DNA from 3 places in the Pelosinus fermentans DSM 17108 genome. Region 2 is predicted to be linked to each of the others. Evidence: riboswitches for the same ligand, from Rfam matches in the RefSeq annotation. Region 2 holds a riboswitch; each other region holds the start of a gene.

Region 1 (4,946 bases), 2.3 Mb from region 2:
AAAGAACTATTATCCACTACAGCTTGCTCAGTAGCAGAAATTTCGGCTTGCGTAGGCTATTCTGACCCATATTATTTCAGTAAGCTTTTTAAGAAACGTACGGGCTTTTGCCCCAGTGTACTGCAAAGCTGCTTAAAAGAAAACATCGGCTAAGTATAAAAAACGGCATCACTAAACAAATTTGTCTAGTGATGCCGTTTTTCATTTTCATTTACTTATAACTTAAACTTACTGATGATCTCATTGAGTTCTTCTGCCATTTTTGCTAAGGATTCAGCATTATGATTGATCTCATGCATACTGGCACTTTGTTCTTCGGATGCAGCGGCTACCGTTTGTGCACTTGCTGCAGTTTCTTCTGCAACACCACTAATATTTTGGACATTCCCTACCATTGTTTGGGTTCCCTTTGCTGTTTCCTCAATTGTATGCGTTATTTGTGCAACTACTGTTTTTACCTTATCAAGCTTATCAATAATCACTTCAAACCCTCTTTGAGTGTTGAATGTTACTTGTTTTCCTGCTTCCACCTCATGGTTTCCTTCACTTACATGCAGGACAGCATAATCAATGTCCTCTGTCATTTTTTTAATAATTTCAGCAATGTGGTGTGTTGCATCAGCACTTTGCTCCGCCAGCTTCCGAACCTCTTCTGCAACTACTGCAAAACCTCTTCCTGCTTCACCGGCACGAGCAGCTTCAATAGCAGCATTCAACGCTAATAAGTTGGTTTGACCTGCAATGCCTTGAATGACTGTAACGATTTCCCGAATGTTTTCAGACCCTTTTGCTAAGGAATTTGCCGCCTCTGTAATACTGATCATTGATTTTGCAACAGTATCATTCTGTGTAACGATCTGAGTCAGTAAATTCATCCCTTGGCTTGCTTCTTCAACAGCATTTTGAGTGTTCGCATTCACTTCATAGGCGTTCGAATTCATTTCCTCAGTACTTGCAGAAAGTTCCTGAATCGTAGCGGACATCTCCGTTATATTTGTAGTATTCTGAGCTGACCCACTCGCAACTTCCGCTATGGTATTGGACACAATTTCTGCTGCACGCAGCTGTTCTTCTACTGTTGCACTTAATTCTTGACTAGATGCTGCCAAAGATTCAGAGTTTTGGCGTATTTGTCCCACTAGTGAGCGCAGAGCATTCTTCATTTGGGCCATTGCAGTAACCATATCACCTATTTCATCATTAACAGCAGCATGCTGCTCAGCAGTTGTTAAATCGAAATGACTGATTGCATCCATTTCATTCCGAACACGACGCAAGCGTTTCGCCATATACCTACTGTACCAGTATGCTAAACTACAAACGAACAGTATAACAAGCATACTTAAAATTCCAACCAAATTCTTAGTATCTTTTTGTTCCTGCATAAGTTTAACCGTTGATTGTTTTAAATATTTTTCTTCTAAATCAAAGGTTTTATCAAATTGCAGGTCTATCTGCTGTGATAAATTTCTCCCTTCCGCAAGCAACGTATCGAAGGAAGGACTGTTAGCTTTTCTTGCATCCATAAGCTGTCCCATTTTAAGACTATAGTCATCCATCATCTTTTCTAGTTTAACAGCTTCTGTTTTCACTTCTGGATTTTCCACACCAGATACAAATACTTTTAAGTCTTTTACGCTATCTTCAAATTCTTTTCTGGAATTTTGCTCATAGCTGCTAATCGAGTAGGCCATAAAACCTCGCAATTCAGCAATACCAGTATGCATACCATCCTGTGCCTTCGTGAGTAAGAGCATATTTGCGGAAGTATGTGTAATTAAATTTTCATATGTATCACTTGCTGTCGAATACTGATATGCTGTATATCCAAGCAGTATAAGCAGAAAGGAAATAGAAGTGAGGAACATACCTCCTAATTGTGCAATAATAGGTATTCTACGCATAAAATAACTCCTTTACATTTTAATTGTTGAGACGGCTGCATAAACTCTTTATCGCATCTCCTTCCATAAAAAAAACCAGATTGTTACATGAACTGTAATTCATATAGCAACCTGGCAGACATAGATAAAAATCGTTAGTCCCATAGCTTTGCGTCCTTAACTTTCGCTAAGTTTGCCGATCGTTCAATGGTATTGAATTTATGTATTAATAATTCTCCTCAAACCTCCAAAATCCTCTAAATTAAGACAAATTTTTCATCTTATTATTAAGCTCAACACCGAATTGAAGCAGGCTATAAATCAAGAAAAGAACATACAACTTCACTCATTGTATGTTCTTTCTTAAATGTCTTTTCGTTTTATGGAATACTTTTTCCAGCCTAAGACATCGTAGCCTTAACCCTCTCTTCTTGAGACATATCTGCTAAGTTTTTTACCTCAGTCAAATCCAATCCCAGGGTTTTGGCAATCCGTTTACCATAATCTTCATCGGCTTTGTAGAATAATGCAGTTTGTCGAAGCTGAATTCTTTTTTGAGCCTGCCCTAAATTACCGCATATATTAGAAATTAGGTTGCTTCTGTCAGTATCACTCATGACCCGACGGTATAATTCACCAGCCTGAACAAAATCTACATCTGACAAAACAAATGGATGTCTGTCCACTAAGCCTGTTACATCGATAGCAGGTACTGCATATTGAGCATCAGGTTCTGGACCATCAAAAGAATTAGGATAATAGTTCGGTCCCGCACCACCATTGCCGTCAATATTCATGACACCGTCCCGCTGGTAGTTGTTGGTAAGACCAGCTTTAGATGCATTAATGGGGATCTGATGAAAATTGGCCCCCAGTCGATGTCGCTGTGTGTCAGGATAGCTGAACAACCTTCCCAACAGCATCTTATCTGGTGATACCCCAATACCGGGAACAAAGTTGCCAGGAGCGAATGCTACCTGCTCAACTTCTGCAAAGAAGTTTTCTGGGTTTCGATTTAGCACCATTTTTCCTACTGGAATCAACGGATAATCTGCATGATACCAAACCTTTGTGATATCGAATGGATCGAATTTATAGTTCTTAGCATCGTCTGCCGTCATAATCTGAACATATACTGTCCATGAAGGATATTCTCCTGCTTCGATGCTGTCATAGAGATCTTTAGTTGCCCGATCAGGGTCTGTACCTGCTAATTCAGTAGCTTCTGCATCTGTAAGAGTCTGGAAACCAAGGTCTGCTTTAAAATGCCATTTGAACCAACAGTGTTCGCCGGCCTGATTGTAAAACATATAGGTATGGCTGCTGTGCCCGTCCATATGACGAAAGCTTTTAGGTGTGCCCCGGTCAGAAAACAAAATTGTCACCTGATGAATGGATTCCGGAGTAAGGGATAGAAAATCCCACATCATATCAGGATCTTTTGTATGTTTCGCTGGATGCCTTTTTTGAGTATGTATAAAATCAGGAAACTTGATAGCGTCCCTGATAAAAAAGACCGGAGTATTATTACCTACCATATCATAATTTCCCTCGTCGGTATAAAACTTCACAGCAAATCCACGTGGGTCACGCCGCAGAATCAGCAGATCCCTTTTCACCGCCAACGGTAGAAAAGCGCACGAAAAGATCTGTTTTCTTACCAATTTGCGAAAGGAAGTCAGCCCTGGTAAATTGCGTAATATCATGAGTAACTTCAAAATAACCGTGAGCTCCGGTTCCTTTGGCATGGACTACTCTTTCTGGAATCCTTTCCCTATCGAAATGTGCCAGCTTTTCAATTAGATGAGTATCGGACAAAAGTGTGTAGTGTGAGCTGCCAGTGGTAATGGAGTTTTGATCATCAGCTACAGGAATACCAAAATTTGTTGTTAATTTTTTCTTATTACTATCAACCATTAGCTTCACTCCTCCTCATATAATGTTAAAGAACGACTTATTTAGGGAAGAACCTTCTAACTTTTTCAGCATCAGCCTCCTTTCCTAGCCCAGTTACTTCAATACCTAATTATTGGCACTAAGATTATTTTTCTTAAAATACTTATTCTCCAAACATAACATTATTCCTTTATTTATAATCAATTATTTTTAGCTATTTCGCAGAGTCAAGGGACGGTTCCGAGACTCACTTTGTACGCTGAACCATATTTCTATCTACATCCAATAACTTAGCAATTTGACGAATTGATAGGTTTGATTTTCGTTTCAGTGTGTTAATAAGATCTCGCCGTAAATCTTCCTTCTGGCGATTTTTCAGATCACTACTATTGATATTATGTTTGACTAGAAAATGCATAATCAATTCTTTTGCTTGATTTTCAGTTTGAATCGCTTTCTCTTCTACATTCTCTTCTTGTAAATCTATGAACTTTCCATCATCCTGTATTTTTGAGTAGTCTATAAAAAGCTTCGTTGATTTCTCGATATCATCTGAAAACATTTCGAGTATAAAACGCTTATCGATACTATTGTTTTGATTTTTTGTCTCTGTAAAAATAAAATAGCTACTCCATTTGTATTCTTCTATCTTTTTAACTATCCCTGCTTTGACTGGATTGTTATGTATGTATCTTACTGCCGACAATAGATATGCATCATTTTCAATTCCTTCGCTCTTAAATCGATCTTGAAAGAGATGTCCCGTTCGAACGTATTTTTTATTGAAATAGTAGGCGTAGCTTATATTAATTCTTTTCATAATCCGTCCGATTTCATCGCTACCCTCATTGATTAGGAGATGTACATGATTGTCCATTAAGCAATAAGCATATATAGCAAATTTTCGATCCTTATTTTTTTCACTTAGAATCTCTATAAAACGGTTTTTGTCTTCCTCATCAAGAAAGATATTCTTTCTTGCATTTCCCCGGATCATCACATGATAGATTTTACTTTCACTTAATTGCCTACTTTGTCGTGGCATGCAAATCTCTCCCTCTTTGGTTTTAGGGACATTGTATCACTTATATTTTAAAGAGTCAAAGAACCGTCCCTCCGACTCTTAGCTTAAGAACAAGGATATTGGCGTTAAACATCTAATTAACT
Region 2 (4,946 bases):
TTCAATATACTGCCAAAGATGAGATTGGCGATATGGTTCAAGCATTTACGGCTATGACTGATAATCTGCGCAATGTGGTAGGACAGGTGTCGAAATCTGCTGAGCAAGTAGCAGCAGCCAGTGAAGAATTAACAGCCAGTTCTGAGCAGTCCGCTCAAGCGGCAGGTCAAGTTGCTGAAACGGTTACGAATGTAGCCAGCGGTGCATCCAGCCAACTGGTGACAGTAGACCAAACGGTTTCAGTCGTAGGGGATATGGCATCAGCCATTACTCATATTGCCAACAATGCCAATCAGATATCTGCAAAATCAGAGGAAACGGCTCAGGTGGCAAGTGATGGTGGAGAGGCAGTGAACCTGGCAACGAAACAAATGCAGATCATTGAAGAGTCCGTTGCCCAATCCGCACAAGTCGTACAGCAATTAGGGATAAGTTCGCAGCAGATTGGTGAAATTGTCGATGTCATCAGCGGCATTGCCGGGCAGACCAACTTATTGGCGCTTAATGCTGCTATAGAGGCAGCCAGAGCTGGCGAGCAAGGACGAGGTTTTGCAGTGGTAGCTGATGAAGTACGAAAGCTAGCTGAGCAGTCCCAAGAAGCAGCGCAAAGAATCGCTGTCATTATCCGTGACATCCAAGCAGAGACTGGTAAAGCAGTAGCAGCCATGAATCAGGGAACGATTGAAGCCTCCAAAGGCACAGAGATTATTACGAGTGCTGGTGAACGATTTCATGCTATTACTACAATGATTGAACAGTTAAATGGTCAGATCCAGGATATTGGTACAGCTGCTGAGAAACTTTCCATTTCCAGCGGTGATGTTGTTTCTTCTGTAGATAGTGTGAAAAGCATAGCAGGTAATACAGCAGGAGATACCCAGACTATTTCGGCGGCAACAGAAGAACAATCTGCTTCTATGGAGGAAATTGCATCTTCCAGCCAAGCCTTAGCTAGTATGGCAAACGAATTGCAAGTTGTTGTTTCTCAATTTCGCCTATAAGTAAAAATTGGAGAATGACTTCTTAAATAAGGTTTTATCCTAGCTAGGTACCTTTCTCGTGAGGAATAGGTGCCTAGTTTTTCTTATAGTCTAAAAGTATAATTTGCTTCAAGGGACAACGTTAAACACAGAGACTGTGTTTCAAAATGGCTATGTTTTAAAGGGGGCGTCAGTCTTTTTCTTATTGCTTAGTCCGGTTTGCAGGAAAATATGTAGGTAGTAGTCGAATTTCTTAGATTAGGATTGTAAGAGTGTGATTCTAATTAATAGTGGAAGCATAAATTGCCTCTCAGGATAACATTATGCTTCTATTCATGTACGGCTATCACATTATATTTTTTATAACAAGGAGATCTTAAATGAAATTAAGACGCATTTTTCCCAGCTATATTTTAGTCGCTTTCATAGCCTGTTTACTTTTTGGTACCCTGCCCGTTCTAGGGGCAGGAAGTAATGCGGAATCCATTGAGTATGTAAATGGTGTAGTATTGACTATACAATCTTTGGATGTCACACCCAATAAAAAAGTAGGTATCAGCAGTAAAAGTTTAGTTACAGTCCTGCTCACGTCAGGAGCGGAGTCAGGTAAACAAGTACAAAGCATTAATTATATTACGAATCAGCCTTTATTTGACATCATTCCCAGCCCTGGCGATAAAATTATTCTTGCTGTAAGTGAAGTGCAGAATGAAAAACAGTATCATATTGCTGATTATAATCGTCTTTTTCCTACGTATGTCCTGGTTGGCCTCTTTGTTTTATCTTTATTAATTCTAGGGAAGACTATAGGTATCAAAACAATTTTTGTTATTTGTTTTTCGGTGGTCGTTATTCTTAAAGGTATGGTTCCTTTAATCCTAAATTATCATTGGAATTTTATCATTGCTACGATGCTTGTTTGTGCAGTGATTACAGCCATTACTCAAATTACCATTAGCGGCTGGAATGCAAAGACCTGGGGTGCTATTTTAGGAACCGTTGGCGGCGTACTTATCGCTGGTGTATTGGCTGCTATTTCGATTTCCTGGATGCATCTGACTGGGCTGGATAGTGAAGAAGCAATGATGCTAAAGGTGACGACTCTCACCTTTATGAACTTTCAAGAGGTACTATTTGCAGGCATTATTCTAGGATCATTAGGTGCTGTTATGGATGTTACCATATCCATTGCGTCGACTCAATACGAGATCAAGCAGTCTTGTCCTCATTATGGTTTTGCTGAAATATTCAACTCTGGTATCAATGTTGGGCGTGATGTTATGGGAACGATGGCAAATACCTTGATTTTGGCTTATACTGGCAGCTCCTTGCCTCTGATATTTTTGATTGCATCACAAGATAGTGTATCATTCATGCGAATTATGAATTTGAACATTGTCGCAACAGAGATCACAAGAGCCCTCACGGGAAGCATAGGGCTTATTTGCTCCATACCCCTAACAGCGATTATTACAGCATTTCTTTTGAGTCGAAAGTCGTGATATATACCCTTAATGCTAACAATCATGGGAGATGTTGACAGTTTATGTAATATAATGTAATATTGAGTAGAAAAATATATTGTGGCAAACTTATCAAAAGATAAGGACGCAAAGCCGTGGGTCTAAGGGAAGATATCCTATGATTGCCAGGTTGCCGATTCAATGTAGAATTGTAATTAGCACCAGTGCGTCTTGGCCTGGTGTTATATTTTTACATTTGTATTATTTTAGGAGGTTGGCGTGAAGCTAAAGGTTAAAGGGAAAATACTTGCAATTATCTTAATAATATCAATGGCAACACTTTTAGTTGGTTCTATCGGATATTATTATACCAACACGATGAGTAATGAAATGAAAATTATGTATAGTGAAAATCTGTTGTCGATTAAAAGGTTAAATGAAACGCGACATAATTTTAGAGCCGTCCATGGAATGATCCTGGAAATGATTTTTGGCAATCTCGATAAAGCAAGAGAAGATGCCTTGGTCACGCAGATGAAATCCTTATCGGCAGAAACAGACCAAACATTAAAGGCATATGAAAGTCAAAATTTGGGGTCCTTCGAACGAGAAAAGCTAGTAGTGCTAAAAGAAGCAATCGGTCAATATCGAACAGAGCGTCAAAAAGCTATCGAATTATCTCAGCAAGGGCGCAAGCAGGAAGCATATGTTTACTTCACCCAGCAGGCAGCCAGTAAATTGGAAATTGTCAATTCGACTCTTAAGGAGTTAGCTGACTTCATGTCAGATAAAAGTGAAAAGGCGAATAGTAAGGGGCAAGAGTATGCTGGATTTGCGGGAATCGTTATTTTCACATTAACAGGATTTTTTGTTCTACTCTGCTTGTTCTTAGGCTGGCGATTATCCAATGCAATTGCCAGAAGGTTAAAATCTGTTTGTATGTTTCTAAATGAGATCGAAAAAGGAAATCTTGGTGTAGAGAATATTAATGTGGTAGACCAGGATGAAATTGGTGATATTGGGGTTGGGTTAAATAGCATGGCTGGCAGCTTGCAGCGTTTGGTGCGCCAGGTCGCATCTTCATCTGAGCAAGTTGCTGCCTCGTCAGAAGAGCTGACAGCAAGCGCAGAGCAATCGGCTCAAGCTACGAATCAAGTAGCAGCGACGATTAGTGAAGTAGCACAGGGAGCTGAGCAGCAGGCAAGTGCAGTGAATGTTACGACTGTTGTAGTGCAGCAGCTTTCTGCAGGCATTGAGAAAGTTGCTGAGAATTCAGCAATCATAAGCGGCGTATCCGATCAAACCTCTAAAGCTACCCAAGATGGTACACAAGCCGTAAATGCGGCAATTAGTCAGATGGAAATCGTAGAGAAAACGGTGACTAAGTCAGCTCAAGTGGTGACGAGACTGGGAGAACGATCCAAAGAAATTGGACAGATTGTCGATACGATATCGGGAATTTCTGCTCAGACTAATCTTCTAGCGCTAAATGCTGCTATAGAAGCTGCACGGGCAGGTGAACATGGCAGGGGCTTTGCTGTTGTTGCTGAGGAAGTTCGTAAGTTGGCAGAGCAGTCCCAAGAAGCCGCCAAGAAAATTGCCGATTTAATTACGGAAACCCAGTCGGATACCGAAGAAGCAGTGGTTGCGATGAAGGAAGGCAGCCATGAGGTTAATGTAGGAGCACAAGTGGTTAATACCGCAGGGCAAGCTTTTAGGGATATATCAGCACTCATTGACCAATTAGCGATGCATATAAAAGAGACTTCAACTTCTATTGAAGAGATGGCTTCTGGCAGTAAACAGATTGTGGAATCGGTACATGACATTGATACGATTAGTCAAGAAACGGTTGGCAGGACACAAATCGTGTCTGCCGCCACCGAAGAGCAGTCGGCATCTATGGAAGAAATTGCTGCGTCCAGCCAAGCATTAGCTAAAATGGCAGAAGAACTTCAAGGGATTGTTAGACAATTTAGAATGTAGAAAATCTACCTGAATAGAAAACCTTTCTATAATACATAAAAAAACCCTACAGAGGAGACTTTTTTAGTGTCTCCTCTGTAGGGGATATTTTATATTAGAAAGGTTTTTATTATTTACTCATGGACACTTGTGATTTGCATGGTAAAGCATGATTCCCTTGATTTTTTGATCAAATCTCTTTAAAGTAGAAGGCAAGATAAATCATAATAAGATCTAGCGGATTAAAGCGAATCATTATATAGTAGTAAGACAGCTGCGAGTATAGAGCCGAGGATAATTTTAAAAATAAGGTGAGGTCAAATGAAAGTATTAATCATTGATGATGAAAAAAGCATTCGCACCATCCTTTCAGAAATGGTACAGCAATGGGGATATGAAGTGATCCTTGCTGCTGATGGTGAAAGTGGATGGAAGATATTCCAGATTATTAATGAGCCTGTTATTGTGCTCTTAGACTGGATTATGCCCGGTATAGATGGAGTGGAGCTATGTAAGAGGATAAAACAAGGCACAAAAA
Region 3 (4,946 bases), 2.2 Mb from region 2:
AGCAAATTGTAGCAAGCACTCATGGTGCAATTGATGTTACTTCTAGCTATGAAGCTGGAAAACCTGATGCGCAAATCGTAGTAGACCATGATAAGGCTTCTGATCTTGGTGTGTCTACTTCCAATATTGCGACTACTCTTCAAACTATGTTTAACGGAACAGTGGTAACACAGTACCGAGATGAAGATGATTCGTACGACGTGAGGCTTATTTTAGCACATAGTGACCGTACGAGTTTAGCAGATATAAACAATATCTATGCAGCAAGCTCGAATCGAGATAAAAATGGGCAGGCGATTATGGTTCCTCTGTCACAGGTAACTAAGATGGTATATGCCACAAGTCCGACCCAAATCAAGCGATATGACCGTCAGGGACAAATTACTATTTCCGCAAATTTAAGTGGAGTCTCTCTTGGGGATTTCAACACAGCGCTAGACAAAAGGTTAGCAGAGGTTAAATTGCCAGAAGGCTACAAGTTTGTAACTACCGGACAATCACAGCAGATGGCAGATGCCTTTAGCGGTATTTTAATGGCATTGGCTGCTGCGGTGCTCTTCATCTTTTTTGTACTTGCCGCTCAATTTGAAAGCTATATTGAGCCTTTCGCTATTATGCTGGCTTTACCGCTGGCAATCATTGGTGCAATATTGGGTCTCCTAATTGCTGGCAGTATGCTTAGCATGATGTCTCTCATTGGGATTATTATGTTGATGGGTCTCGTAACCAAAAATGCGATTTTGCTGATTGACTTTGCCAAACAACGTATGGGAGAAGGAATCGAACGAAATCAGGCATTAGTAGAAGCGGCTGTAGTTCGGATGCGTCCGATTCTGATGACAACTGCAGCAATGATTTTTGGGATGCTTCCACTAGCATTAGGAATTGGACCAGGAGCTGAAGCACGTGCTCCTATGGCTCATGCGATTATTGGCGGTTTGGTTACCTCAACTATTTTGACCTTAGTGGTTGTACCAGTTGTATATTCATTATTGGATGATTTTATGAAAAGAAGAGTAAAGGTAGATGTTACAATTCCACCATTGGAAAAAGTAACAAAAGAAGAACCGATTTGAATAATAGAAATGGACAACAAAAGTGTCCTATTGACGCCGATTTAAGAGGTCTGCTATAATGAAAGCAGCAAAATTCATAAACTAGTACCTTGCGTCAGTATTCACTGATTTTGTGCTGATAAGTTACTGGGGGCGATGGGGTTCGCCATTAAATCTGCTGATGCAGTAATGACTCCTACCAACATATTGGTAGGAGTCTATTTTTTTGTAAATAAACGCAGAGAAAGATCCTTTTTAATTTTTGCTGGAGGTCGTGGATAAAAGTATAATGCGTAAAGGATGAGGTGGTGATAAGAATGTTGAGAATCATAGCGGTGGCCGTTGGAGGAAGTATTGGAGCGACAGCTCGGTATTTAGTTTCCCTATGGGCTTCTGAGCGGTTTGGAGCTGATTTTCCTTATGGAACACTTATTGTAAATGTGGCAGGGTGTTTTATTATCGGCATATTTATGACGCTGACGACAGAACGTTTCATTGTAAATCCCTATTGGCGGCTACTGGTTACCGTTGGTTTTGTTGGTGGTTTAACTACGTTTTCATCTTTTAGTTACGAAACCTTTCGTGTACTGGAGGACTCTAATGTGATAATAGCGTTATATAATATAGGGCTTAATCTTCTGCTTGGATTTGCAGCTACATGGATCGGAATTGGCGTTGCAAGACTTGTTTGATACGATATCTTATATAGTTACAGCTGTGCTAACAGCTGTAGTTTGGGTAATGGGGATGAGCGGGGGAAGATTTGCAATGAAATCTTTGGCGATTTGGGCAATATCCTGAGGAAGTCCTATATCGGGATAATTGTTTATCGTATACGATTGCAATGCTTTTAACGTCTCTGGTGTAATAACAAGTACAGGTGCTGTGGCGACAGTTGGAACCGCAGATGTAGGAGTAAGAGGAGGAGTGGGAGCTGTAGGAATGATTTCATTGGAAACAACTACATTCATAGCGTTACCTGGGTTCATAAGGATGGGAAGATTTGAGAAAATGAAAAACTCTAAGGTATCTTGAAAATCAGATTTTAAAACCAAGATAACACTTCCCTTACATTAAGCATTCTAGTACCTCATCTGCGTTAAAACTATAGATAATTTAGCGAGGATTTTTTTTGATCTGCAAGGCGGAGACAACGAAGCAGTACGGAAAAAGACTGCTAAAGCAGCAGCGTTTTTAATGCAGATGAAGTACTAGGCTGTTTATAGTATGAACGAACGGTAAATATGGTACATAGCAGACCGCTTCAATTGGGAGGTTCTATTATTTTTTTGGTAAAGCGAAAGGAAATTGAAGAAAAATGTCGAAAAACATAGAAGAAAATACCATAATGAGCAAACCAACCTAAAGGTGGGGACGCAAAGCCATGGGTCTAAGGATGTTACATCTATGATTGCCAGGTTGCATCGTTTGTTGATTATGATGTAACTTGGCAATCTTTTATATTGAGGCACTTATTTCAGTATTTTATTTATTGGAATGTTAGGAGAGAGGAGAGGGCGTATATATGAAATTAAAAATGAAATTTTTAATGATGATGGCGATTACGAGTCTGGTCTTATTAGTAGCTACGACGATGGGGTATTTTTATGCGAAAAGTCAGGTAGAGGAAAATATTAAGAATGAAATGTTCTCAGTTGCCAATACCTATTCAACTCAATTAGACGGCTGGTTATTGGCGAAGGCGCAAACCGCAGTGACAACAAGTGAGAATATTCGAGTTGTGTTAGGTGATAGGGAAATCCCGGTTTCTTTTGTACAAAACTACAAAGCAGATCCTAGTTTACTGGATCTATATGCCGGATTAGAAGATGGTAAAATGATTGATGGTTCAGGAACGACACTGCCTGAAGGGTATGATCCCCGTAAACGTGGGTGGTATCAGCAGACAAAAGAAAAAAATAAACTCGTCTTTACGGATGCATATGTTGATGCATTTACCAAAAAATATATTGTGTCCGCAGGGGTACCATTAAAAAGTGAGGCAGGAAATTTTCGCGGTGTTGTTGGCATTGATATAGCCCTAGATTTGCTGAGTGAAAAGATTAAAGACGTTAAGGTAAATGGAAAAGGGTATGGCACCATTATTGATCAGCAGGGGATTATTTTAGCTCATCCGGATGCTGTCCAAGTTTCAAAGAACATTCATGAAGATCCTGTATTGCAAAAATTTGCAAAAGAAATGCTGGCCCAGGATAAAGGTATGCAAACCTATGAGGCAAACGGAGCAGAGAAGTTAATGATTTATACCAAGATTCCTGCTACTGGCTGGACAATGGGGATCACCGTTGACGTAAAAGATGTATATGGTCAGGTCACGGCTTTAGGATATCAATTTGGACTAACTGCTTTGCTTGGCATCTTATTGTCAGCGACTGCTTCTTGGAGATTGTCGAGCGGAATTACCAAAAATGTTGCAATCTTATCTCAATCTGCACAACGTATGGCTGGAGGAGATCTTTCGGAACAAAACCTTACGATTCAGACAAATGATGAGATTGGCCAACTTGCTGCAGATTTTTCTACTATGGCAGAAAATCTGCGTAATCTAATTAGGGCGATCGCTCAAACAGCAGAACATGTAGCTGCTTCATCAGAAGAACTTACAGCCAGCGCGGAACAATCTGCCCATGCATCTACTCAAGTGGCTGCTTCAATTACGGAGGTAGCACAGGGGGCAGAATTGCAGCTGCAAGCAATCAATGGAACTTCTGCGGCTGTAGAGGATATGTCGGCTAGTATACAGTCTGTTGTCACAAATGCTGCAACCGTTAATTTGACTTCAGAAGAGGCCGCAGCGGCTGCAGGTCAGGGAAGTAAGGCTGTTTTCAATGCTGTAAATCAAATGAATATTATTGAAAAGACAATTTCAGGATCTGCAGGAGTCGTAGCCAAGTTAGGGGAACGATCAAAAGAAATTGGACAAATTGTAGATACCATTTCAGGAATTGCAGGGCAAACCAACTTGCTGGCCTTAAATGCGGCTATTGAGGCGGCACGTGCAGGTGAACAAGGACGCGGATTTGCTGTTGTAGCAGAAGAAGTGCGGAAATTAGCAGAACAATCCCAGCAGGCGGCTAAACAAATTGCGGATATGATTAATGAAATTCAAGCAGATACAGATGAAGCTGTAGTAACAATGAAGGATGGTACAAGAGAAGTTGAGATTGGCAATGAAGTTGTAAGCGCTGCAGGTGCAGCTTTTAAACAGATTGAATTGCTTATTGGTCAGGTAGCCAGTCAAGTATATCAGATAACCGATTCCATCGGACAAATGAAGACTGGCAGTCAAAGAATTGTTACTGCTGTACAGGATATTGAAAGTATTATGAAAAATACTTCCGGCGAAACACAAAGCATCTCAGCAGCGACAGAAGAACAGTCCGCATCCATGCAGGAAATCGCTTCTTCCAGTCATGCATTAGCTAACATGGCAGGAGAATTGCAACAAGAAATAAGAAAGTTCTCCATATAAGATTTTATAAAAAACTAGAGCACCAGAGGGATATTTAGATTCTGTGAGAATCTAAATATCCCATTTTTATAGTGCAGAATCAATAGTTTTAGAAGATGAAAGTAACAATAATTATCGAATATATACTGTATACAATCGATAATATTATTTACTGTATTGGCAGGGAAGCGTATAATAAAGAAAAGATTTTCGAAAATCGAAATTAAATTTGTTACATGTTATAATAATGCTATGAAAAATAATAATTATAAAACGAATACAATCTCACACCGCAGTATACCTACTGCTATTACAGAAGCTCTTCGTGAAAGAATTTTAAATGGTGATCTGCAGGGGGGAATACAGTTAAAACAAGAAGAATTAGCTCTGCAGTTCAATGTAAGCATGAGTGCCCTGCG

What was found. Region 2 has a riboswitch for cyclic di-GMP ahead of FR7_RS05870 (methyl-accepting chemotaxis protein). Riboswitches for the same ligand answer to the same signal wherever they lie in the genome.
Region 1: it holds a riboswitch for cyclic di-GMP, as region 2 does, so the genes downstream of both, FR7_RS17045 (methyl-accepting chemotaxis protein) here and FR7_RS05870 (methyl-accepting chemotaxis protein) in region 2, are expected to answer to the same signal.
Region 3: it holds a riboswitch for cyclic di-GMP, as region 2 does, so the genes downstream of both, FR7_RS16375 (methyl-accepting chemotaxis protein) here and FR7_RS05870 (methyl-accepting chemotaxis protein) in region 2, are expected to answer to the same signal.

Annotation. Positions count from the first base shown of each region.
Region 1 is NZ_AKVN02000001.1:3,671,969-3,676,914, forward strand. Features, by position in the region: gene FR7_RS17040 (helix-turn-helix domain-containing protein) at 1-153, shown strand, start outside; gene FR7_RS17045 (methyl-accepting chemotaxis protein) at 216-1,904, opposite strand; cyclic di-GMP riboswitch class I at 2,007-2,091, opposite strand; gene FR7_RS17050 (catalase) at 2,285-3,454, opposite strand; gene FR7_RS24560 (catalase) at 3,471-3,800, opposite strand; gene FR7_RS17060 (REP-associated tyrosine transposase) at 4,027-4,824, opposite strand.
Region 2 is NZ_AKVN02000001.1:1,328,724-1,333,669, forward strand. Features, by position in the region: gene FR7_RS05860 (methyl-accepting chemotaxis protein) at 1-1,001, shown strand, start outside; gene FR7_RS05865 (YibE/F family protein) at 1,361-2,482, shown strand; cyclic di-GMP riboswitch class I at 2,556-2,641, shown strand; gene FR7_RS05870 (methyl-accepting chemotaxis protein) at 2,723-4,429, shown strand; gene FR7_RS05875 (GGDEF domain-containing response regulator) at 4,730-4,946, shown strand, end outside.
Region 3 is NZ_AKVN02000001.1:3,528,009-3,532,954, reverse strand. Features, by position in the region: gene FR7_RS16390 (efflux RND transporter permease subunit) at 1-1,076, shown strand, start outside; fluoride riboswitch at 1,199-1,261, shown strand; gene crcB (fluoride efflux transporter CrcB) at 1,373-1,747, shown strand; gene FR7_RS16380 (hypothetical protein) at 1,757-2,110, opposite strand; cyclic di-GMP riboswitch class I at 2,397-2,482, shown strand; gene FR7_RS16375 (methyl-accepting chemotaxis protein) at 2,581-4,548, shown strand; gene FR7_RS16370 (GntR family transcriptional regulator) at 4,780-4,946, shown strand, end outside.